One region of the Alkalicoccus luteus genome, then DNA from elsewhere that is predicted to be linked to it. Evidence: a T-box and tRNA genes for the amino acid it is inferred to sense, from the RefSeq annotation. Region 1 holds a T-box; the other holds one or more tRNA genes.
What was found. A T-box is a leader RNA that pairs with one kind of tRNA and senses whether it is charged. The one in region 1 lies ahead of serS (serine--tRNA ligase), so its partner is inferred to be a tRNA-Ser.
Positions count from the first base shown of each region.

Region 2: it has a tRNA-Ser gene. The T-box ahead of serS (serine--tRNA ligase) is inferred to sense a tRNA for this amino acid. The anticodon was not compared.

Region 1 covers NZ_JBPZEY010000021.1:10,679-15,073, forward strand. Annotated here, with positions in the region: gene serS (serine--tRNA ligase) at 813-2,093, opposite strand; T-box leader at 2,154-2,349, opposite strand; gene pdxT (pyridoxal 5'-phosphate synthase glutaminase subunit PdxT) at 2,354-2,947, opposite strand; gene pdxS (pyridoxal 5'-phosphate synthase lyase subunit PdxS) at 2,990-3,877, opposite strand; gene ACSZLD_RS16615 (D-alanyl-D-alanine carboxypeptidase family protein) at 4,049-4,395, opposite strand, start outside.
Region 2 covers NZ_JBPZEY010000006.1:241,005-245,399, forward strand. Annotated here, with positions in the region: gene ACSZLD_RS10410 (Na/Pi cotransporter family protein) at 438-2,078, shown strand; tRNA gene ACSZLD_RS10415 (tRNA-Met) at 2,208-2,284, shown strand; tRNA gene ACSZLD_RS10420 (tRNA-Ile) at 2,300-2,376, shown strand; tRNA gene ACSZLD_RS10425 (tRNA-Ser) at 2,386-2,478, shown strand; gene ACSZLD_RS10430 (iron-sulfur cluster biosynthesis family protein) at 2,777-2,998, shown strand; gene ACSZLD_RS10435 (superoxide dismutase) at 3,114-3,722, shown strand; RNA gene ssrS (6S RNA) at 3,913-4,098, shown strand; gene ACSZLD_RS10445 (peptidoglycan D,D-transpeptidase FtsI family protein) at 4,190-4,395, shown strand, end outside.

The DNA.
Region 1 (4,395 bases):
TTCTCAATTCTTCTTTACTGAATTCGGTCTCACATATGTAGAAAGCAAGATAGTACTAAAAATTCTTTTTTTTGGGAAAGACTACCGTTATTTTAATAGTCTGAATTCAGAATGTAAACCTGTTTTTGAAAACGCTTCCACTGCTTATGCTGTGAGCATAGCGCAAAACGTCACAAAACGCTGAGTATTAGGAAAATTTTCATTATTCCAATATAAAAGTCCTGTTCAGTCTACCACAGCCGATCGCGGTTAAACACCGACGTTCGTACTGAATTTCGAGTCTCCAAACAATATGAATGAGCACTCACTTAGTTTAAAAGTAGCAGAACCAGGGAATAACACGAAATTATCCGACTTTTCCGCTTAACTTGTATTATAAACAAACTAATGTATAAATGTATACCGTATTAAGAGATTTTCTTACAAAGTTTCGTAACTTTCTTTTACTTTATCACAGTTATGTATAAACGTCGTAAAGTACTGACTGACAGGCGTTTTAACGTTTTATCTTCCTTTCAGATCCTGCTTAATTCACGTGGACAGTAGCTCCAGTGTAGACATTACTCGTGCACCCTAAAGAATATTTATACATATTAGTTAATATATTATTCAGTTTATTTTCCCTTCCCGTCATTCTTTCCCTCGTGCAAACCTGTCACAGCAGGGGTTAACGACTGTCGACCTACGGTAGACTCTTGCTGTTAAGACCAGCCCTAACTTGCATAATTACTTGCTTTGCCTTTGTGCTTGTTTTCGCAAATTATTTTTGAAACATAGGAAAAGACGGTCCGCTGTGCGAACCGTCTGCTTTCTTATTTTGCGGTAATGTGGGTGCGTCCGCCCATGTAAGGCCGCAGCACCTCCGGAATTTCAATGCTGCCATCCTGCTGCTGGTAGTTTTCTACAATAGCAGCCACGGTACGGCCAACGGCGAGGCCGGAGCCGTTCAACGTGTGGACAAACTCTGTTTTCGCCTTGGTATCACGCTTAAAGCGAATATTAGCGCGTCGTGCCTGAAATGCTTCGAAGTTGCTGCAGGAAGAGATCTCCTTGTAGTCGCTGTAGCTTGGGAGCCACACTTCGAGGTCGTACTTCTTCGCTGCTGTAAAGCCGAGATCACCGGTGCACATGTGCAGCACGCGGTACGGCAGCTTCAGGTTTTGCAGAATTTTCTCTGCATGACCTGTCAACTTTTCCAGCTCCTCATAGGAATCCTCCGGCTTTACAAACCGCACGAGCTCGACCTTGTTAAACTGGTGCTGGCGGATCAGCCCGCGTGTATCGCGCCCGGCAGATCCCGCTTCAGAGCGGAAGCAGGCACTGTAAGCGGCATAGGTTTTCGGAAGATCCTCCACGTTCATAATCTCATCCCGGTGCATGTTCGTCACCGGCACCTCGGCAGTCGGAATTAAAAAGTAATCTTCCTCGCGGATCTTAAATGCATCTTCTTCAAATTTCGGAAGCTGTCCTGTTCCTGTCATGCTGTCGCGGTTGACCATATACGGCGGCAGAACCTCTTCATAGCCGTGTTCGTCTTCATGAAGGTCCATCATATAGTTAATAAGGGCACGCTCGAGTCTGGCACCAAGTCCTTTGTAAAACACAAAACGGCTGCCGGTCACTTTTGCTGCTCGGTCAAAGTCTGCGATATCCAGATCCCGGACGAGATCCCAGTGTGCTTTCTCCTCAAAATCAAATGCACGCTTTTCACCCCAGACGCGCAGCTCCACGTTATCTGCTTCATCCTCACCGACCGGTACGTCTTCATGCGGCACATTTGGTATCGTCAGCATCAGATAGTCAAGCTCCGCCTCGACTTCCCGAAGTTCTTCATCCAGCTTTTTGATCGTGGCAGAAACGTTTTTCATCTCCGCGATCACGTCTGTAGCATCTTGCTTTTCCTTCTTCATTTGGGAAATTTCCTGAGACACCGTATTGCGCCGGCTTTTCAGCTCTTCTGTTTCTTTAATGAGTCCGCGGCGTTTCTCATCCATATCGACGAATTTATCCAGCGCGCTGATGTCCTCATTTCGTTTAGCCAGCTTCTCTTTTACTCCTTCAAAATCGCTGCGGAGCAGCTTCATATCCAGCATGTTCATCTCTCCTCTATGTGAATTGTCTATTAAAAAAAGCCGTCCCCGGGTGCATGTGCACCCAGGGACGGCTGTAACCGCGATACCACCCTGCTTGGAGGCTTTAACGCCTCCCTGCTCGACCTGATAACGGCAGGCGCCGTGAAGGTTCACTTCAAGCTCAAGGATGGATTCACAGCTTCTTTCACCGGTTCACAGCGGCCACCGGCTCTCTGAAGAAAGAAAGGCTGTTACTAGTTCCCGTCTCAGCGGTTTTTATTTTACTGGGCGACAGGCTCCTTCAGAGACTGTCGGACGACCTCTACGAAATATTGATGGAAACGATCGTCATCTGTCAGCTCCGGATGAAACGAGCAGGCAACGAACGGACCCTGCTGAGCAGCAACGATGCTGCCGTCATATTCGGCAAGAACGGTAACGTTCTCGCCGACCGAGCGGATGATCGGTGCGCGGATGAATACTGCTTCGATATCCTCGCCGACGTTTTTCATCGGCAGAAATGCTTCGAAGCTTTCACGCTGGCGGCCGAAGGCGTTCCGCTCGACCGTCATGTCCATCACAGACAAATGCGGCTCCGCTTGACCGGCAATTTCTTTTGCCATTAAAATCGCTCCGGCGCATGTGCCGAAAACGGGCTTGCCCTCTGCCGCAAACTGCTTCAGCGGCTCATAAAATCCGTAAAGGTTGATGAGGCGGCGCATCGTGGTGCTTTCTCCACCGGGAAAAACAAGACCGTCCAGTTCATGCAGCTGCTCTACCTTCTTCACGACCGTTACCTGTACGTCCGGTGCCTCCAGGGCACGCACATGCTCTCGGACAGCACCCTGCAGTGCCAATACTCCGATGTTCATCATGATACAACCACCTCTTTCTTATCCCCTATAAACGTAGCTTGTTTACCAGCCGCGGTCCTGCATGCGGTCTTTTGGTTCAAGCGTGGAAATTTCAATTCCCTTCATCGCTGTCCCAAGATCTTTCGAAAGCTCTGCGATGAGCTTGAAGTCATCATAGTGAGTCGTTGCTTCCACAATCGCACGGCCAAATTTAGCCGGGTTGTCAGACTTGAAAATACCGGATCCGACAAACACGCCGTCAGAACCGAGGTGCATCATCAGTGCAGCATCTGCTGGTGTTGCGATTCCGCCTGCCGCGAAGTTCACGACTGGAAGACGGCCTGTTTCACGAATGTCCTGGAGCACGTGGAACGGCGCACCGAGGTTTTTCGCTTCTGTCATCAGTTCATCATCCGACATGCTCAGCACTTTGCGTACCTGTGCCTGAATCAAGCGCTGGTGGCGAACTGCTTCTACGATGTTGCCTGTACCTGGTTCACCCTTCGTACGGAGCATGGAAGCACCTTCGCCGATTCGGCGCGTTGCTTCACCGAGATCCTTTGCACCGCATACGAACGGCACCGTGTACTCGCTCTTATTCAGGTGGAACACTTCGTCTGCCGGAGTCAGCACTTCACTCTCATCGATATAGTCGACGCCGAGTGCTTCGAGAAGACGCGCTTCCACGATGTGGCCGATACGCGCTTTTGCCATAACCGGAATGGAGACGGCATCACGTACTTCTTCTACAATCGTTGGGTCTGCCATTCGTGCTACTCCGCCTGCAGCGCGGATATCAGAAGGAACACGCTCAAGAGCCATAACTGCTACAGCTCCGGCCTCCTCTGCAATCTTTGCTTGTTCTGCGTTGATGACGTCCATAATGACGCCGCCTTTTTGCATTTCTGCCATACCGCGCTTGACGCGGTCCGTACCTGTACGTTTTTCCATGATGATCCCCTTTCAGCACCTTGCTAGTAGTAAACATCGTGTCCGTCTTATATTATAGCGAATCTGCACCCATCCGTAACTGAATTGGCACGAAAAAGTACAAAAATTTATTCGTCGACCTTAGCTGTATATGCTAACATATCCCGTCGCACCGGGCAACTTCCCTGCTTATTAGAACCAGCCGCGTACGCTGTTGGAAACATTTGACCAGACGCCGGAAAAGAACGAACCGACATTGTGCATCGTCAGCGCCATCCAGCCTGCGCGTTCAACGGAATCGGTCGTCACGATTTCAATTTCGCCGCCGTTTTCGCCTTCACCCGGCAGGTACGCGATTTCACGGTCTCCTTCGTACTCAACGACCATGCGTCCGACCGTTGTGCCTGCTTCTACCGGAGCTTCCATTTCGCCGTCTTCGTTTAGAAGCGACTCATCCAGTTCCACCGTGTAGCTGTAGTTCTCCTCATCGCCCTCTTCTACCATTTCAGAGAAGGCAGCGTTTGTCGCAAGCGCGACGC
Region 2 (4,395 bases), on a different contig from region 1:
CCAGCATGAATGTAAGAGCGAACGTCATGATTGTAAATGAGCTCCGCGGCTGTGCTGAGGAATCTTCTCAGCTTGCACCTGAACAGGCTTCTGCCGGTTTTACAAAGAAAAAAGCGGGATCGTCTCATTCCCGTGTTTTTCTATTAATCAAATCGAGGGCAGGGCGGACGTTTGAGGAAAGAACGCGTGCACATTCTTCACGCCGCAAGGAAGGGATAATAACAGGATGTTTTCGCGGCAAACGAAGAAAAAAAGCCGCGGTCTGGTTTATCAACACCAGTTAATCGTCGAGAGACTTAAAAAACGCAGCATTAATGATATAGATGAGCTTGTTTATAAACTTAATAAAATCTTTACAAAACGTTAACGTATAATTAACAATTAGTGCGTAGCATGTAGAACGGTTCAGAATTGATTAATGACTGAAAATCAGGGGGATGTTGTTGTTGGAACTGGAACTGCGGGAATTACTGTTTATGTTTTTCGGGGGTCTGGCGATCTTCTTATTTGGAATTAAATATATGGGGGACGGTCTTCAGAAAGTTGCAGGCGATAAGCTCCGTGATATATTGGATAAGTTTACCAGCAATCCTGTTATGGGTGTGCTTGCCGGTATTATTGTTACCGCCCTGCTTCAAACGAGCACAGGCACGACGGTCTTGGCGATCGGGCTTGTTAACGCAGGATTTATGACGCTGAGGCAGTCAATAGGAGTCATTATGGGTGCCAATATCGGAACGACGATCACGGCATTTATCATCGGTCTTAACATATCGGAATACGCACTTCCGATAATGGCTGTTGGAACATTTTTAATATTTTTCTTTAAAAATAAAAAAGCGAACAATTTCGGCCAGGTATTTTTCGGATTCGGGGCTCTGTTTTACGGCTTGAATCTGATGGGGGATGGACTGCGGCCCCTTCGTGAACTCCAGGCTTTTGCTGATTTAACGGTCAGCATGAGTGATAATCCGTTCCTTGGCGTGCTGATCGGGACAATCTTTACCGTCAGTGTACAAAGCTCTTCAGCCGCTATTGGGCTGCTGCAGCAGCTGTTTGCCCAGGATGCAATGGATTTGAATGCCGCACTTCCAGTGTTGTTCGGTGATAATATCGGAACAACAATCACAGCAGTTCTTGCAGCACTCGGAGCTTCTATCGCTGCTAAGCGCGCCGCGCTCACACACGTTATTTTTAACGTCGTCGGCACGGTAATTGTTATGATTTTGCTCGTACCGTTTACAAATCTTGTTGCTTACCTTCAGGAGGCTCTGGTTTTAAACCCAGAGATGACAATTGCATTTGCGCACGGTATCTTTAACGTATCTAACGTACTGATTCAGCTGCCGTTTGTAGCGGTGCTTGCCCTGATTGTGACAAAGCTGATTCCAGGCAACGAAACGGTTATTGAATATAAAGCACAGCATTTGGACCCGAGCATTATTTCGCAGTCTTCTTCCATTGCACTCGGTCAGGCAAAAAAGGAGACATTGCGTATGAGTGAACTGTCTGCACAGGGGCTGCAAGAAGCTTCCTCATTTGTCATGACCAATCAAAAGCGGCATGCTGAGCTTACGTATCAGTTTGAAGATGCGATTAATAACCTTGACCGCAAGATTACGGACTATTTAACAAGAATCTCGACGAATTCACTGACGGCAGCCGACTCCAGATACCATTCCATGCTCATGGATACGGTCCGTGATATTGAACGTGTCGGGGATCATATGGAAAACCTGGTCGAGCTCAAAGAGTATCAGATTACGAATAAAGTAAAGCTATCCTCAGCTGCTATGGATGACTTGAAGGAAATGTTTGAATTAACGATTGATACGTTAAAAGAGTCCTTTGCGGCGCTGGAAAACGATGATATTCTCGTCGCAAGATCTGCTATTTTAAAAGAAGATCAAATTGATAAAATGGAGCGTCAGCTTCGCAAAAAACACATCATGCGTTTGAATGAAGGCCTTTGTGACGGTTCTGCAGGAATTGTATTCGTCGATATGATCAGTAACCTGGAACGGATCGGTGACCATGCAGTGAACATTGCAGAAGCAGTGGCAGAGGAAGAGAATTAATGGAAGAAAAAGAGCCGGTGCCGTCCCGAGGGACGGCGCTGCTTATTACTGGAACTTAAACGTTTTGTAAAAAATCGGTTGACGATATGATTTTTCTCATGCTAAGATATATCTTGTCTTTGTTCAAATGGCGGTGTAGCTCAGCTGGCTAGAGCGTACGGTTCATACCCGTGAGGTCGGGGGTTCGATCCCCTCCGCCGCTACCAATACATAGATTTGCTGGACCCTTAGCTCAGTTGGTTAGAGCTGACGGCTCATAACCGTCCGGTCGCAGGTTCGAGTCCTGCAGGGTCCACCATCATATTTCGGAGGAATACCCAAGTCTGGCTGAAGGGATCGGTCTTGAAAACCGACAGGGGTGTCAAAGCCCGCGGGGGTTCGAATCCCTCTTCCTCCTCCATACATAATGTTCAAGAGTCCGCCTGATGCGGGCCCTTTTTTTTACGTTTATCCAACTGAGAATGGCAGCATAAAGAATGGGTACTGCTGTTTTCTGGGGATTAAGGATAACGATGTGAGCGGTCTTTCTTGGCTCTTTTTCTATTATGGGCGTATACTGTTAGAAACGTAGGATAAACGGAGAGGAGACAGGTCATATGAAGCTCGTAATCAGACATGAAGCTGACAACCAGCTGCATCGGCAGATGAGTGATCAGCAGACGCTCTACATCTGGTATGACACGAAAGGAACAGGCTGAGTGGTAAATGGGGTAGTCAGGCTGGCTGCCGTAACAGACCTGCCGGAAAAGGCAGAAGTGATTGAAACAAACACCGGTTTTCCTGCAGCGATTGAGAAAGGGCCGGATTGGCTTTACGAGAATGAGCTCATTTTAGATTACCGTCCTGAAAAAGAATGGTTCCAGCTGAAATCAGCAGCAGAAATGCTAAGCCCCTCCATAAAGCTTCAGAATTGGAATTAAAATGCGAGGTTTAACATTTGATGATGGGTGGAATATTTGATAATGTATGTGAGGCAGGTACAATTGATTCATCGTACCTGCGCCGATTTTATTAGAAAAACAGGAGGAGATAAGAATGGCTTTTACACTACCAGATCTACCTTATGCCCACAATGCGCTTGAACCGCATATTGATGAAGAAACAATGAAAATTCATCACGGCAAGCACCACAACACGTATGTTACCAAGCTGAACGATGCACTGGAAGGACACAGTGATCTTCAGAGCAAGAGCATCGAAGACCTTCTCACAGACCTGAACTCTCTTCCGGAAAGTGTTCGCGGCCCGGTACGCAACAATGGCGGCGGTCACTATAACCATACGCTATTCTGGAAGCTGATGTCTCCAGACGGCGGTGGAACTCCATCCGGTGATGTCGCTTCAGCAATCGATTCTGCATTCGGAAGCTTTGGCAAGTTCAAAGAAGAGTTCAAAAATGCAGCCTTGACGCGCTTCGGCTCTGGCTGGGCATGGTTGGTCGTAAACGGCGGCCAGCTTGAAATTACAAGCACACCAAACCAGGATACACCAATCAGCGAAGGCAAAACACCTCTGCTCGGTGTCGATGTTTGGGAGCATGCTTACTACTTGAAGTATCAGAACAAGCGTCCAGATTACGTGGAAGCATTCTTCAATGTTATTGATTGGAACGAAGTTGAAAAACGTTATCAGGAAGCCAAGTAATAGATGGAAGCCCGCCGCTTATTCGGCGGGTTTTTTTGTATAATAGGCTGGACTTCTGCCAAATAGAGCATGGTTGATGCAGGCGCTTCAAAGGAAAGCGAGGATACCTGCAATAACAACGTACATCCTTCCTGATCAAACCAGTATTGCGGCTGCTGGGCCGCTATTGTATAATAGAATTACATACTAAACATGCCTGCGGTGTTGGTGAACTTCCAGTTTAATTCGAACCGAACACCAATTCACATTGGGAGCCTTACATTGAAAAGCGGCCAGCATGCCCTGTCATCAGGGAAGCTGAATGTCTTTCTGCAGGCACCCACCTGCCTAGGGCGGGTTCGTGAAATCTTGAAGATAACCGCACATGCGGGCTGTCCTAATTGACTGCGGTGCTGAACCGGCAGTCTTTTTTAGAGCGTTTTTTTCCATCGCTGCCAGCGTACATTATGAGTGAATTGAGGGTTTATATGAGCGATAAATTAATTCATAAATCACATTTGTCTATTCGGCTGAACATTCTTTTCTTCGTCGTGTTTCTGTTGTTTTCTGTGCTTGTTCTCCGGCTCGGCGTGGTACAGATCGTGCAGGGGGAAGGGTTTCAGGAACAATTGGAAGGAGAGGTCAGCACCAGTGAAGCAGTAGAGGCACCCAGGGGCCTGATTTACGACCGCTA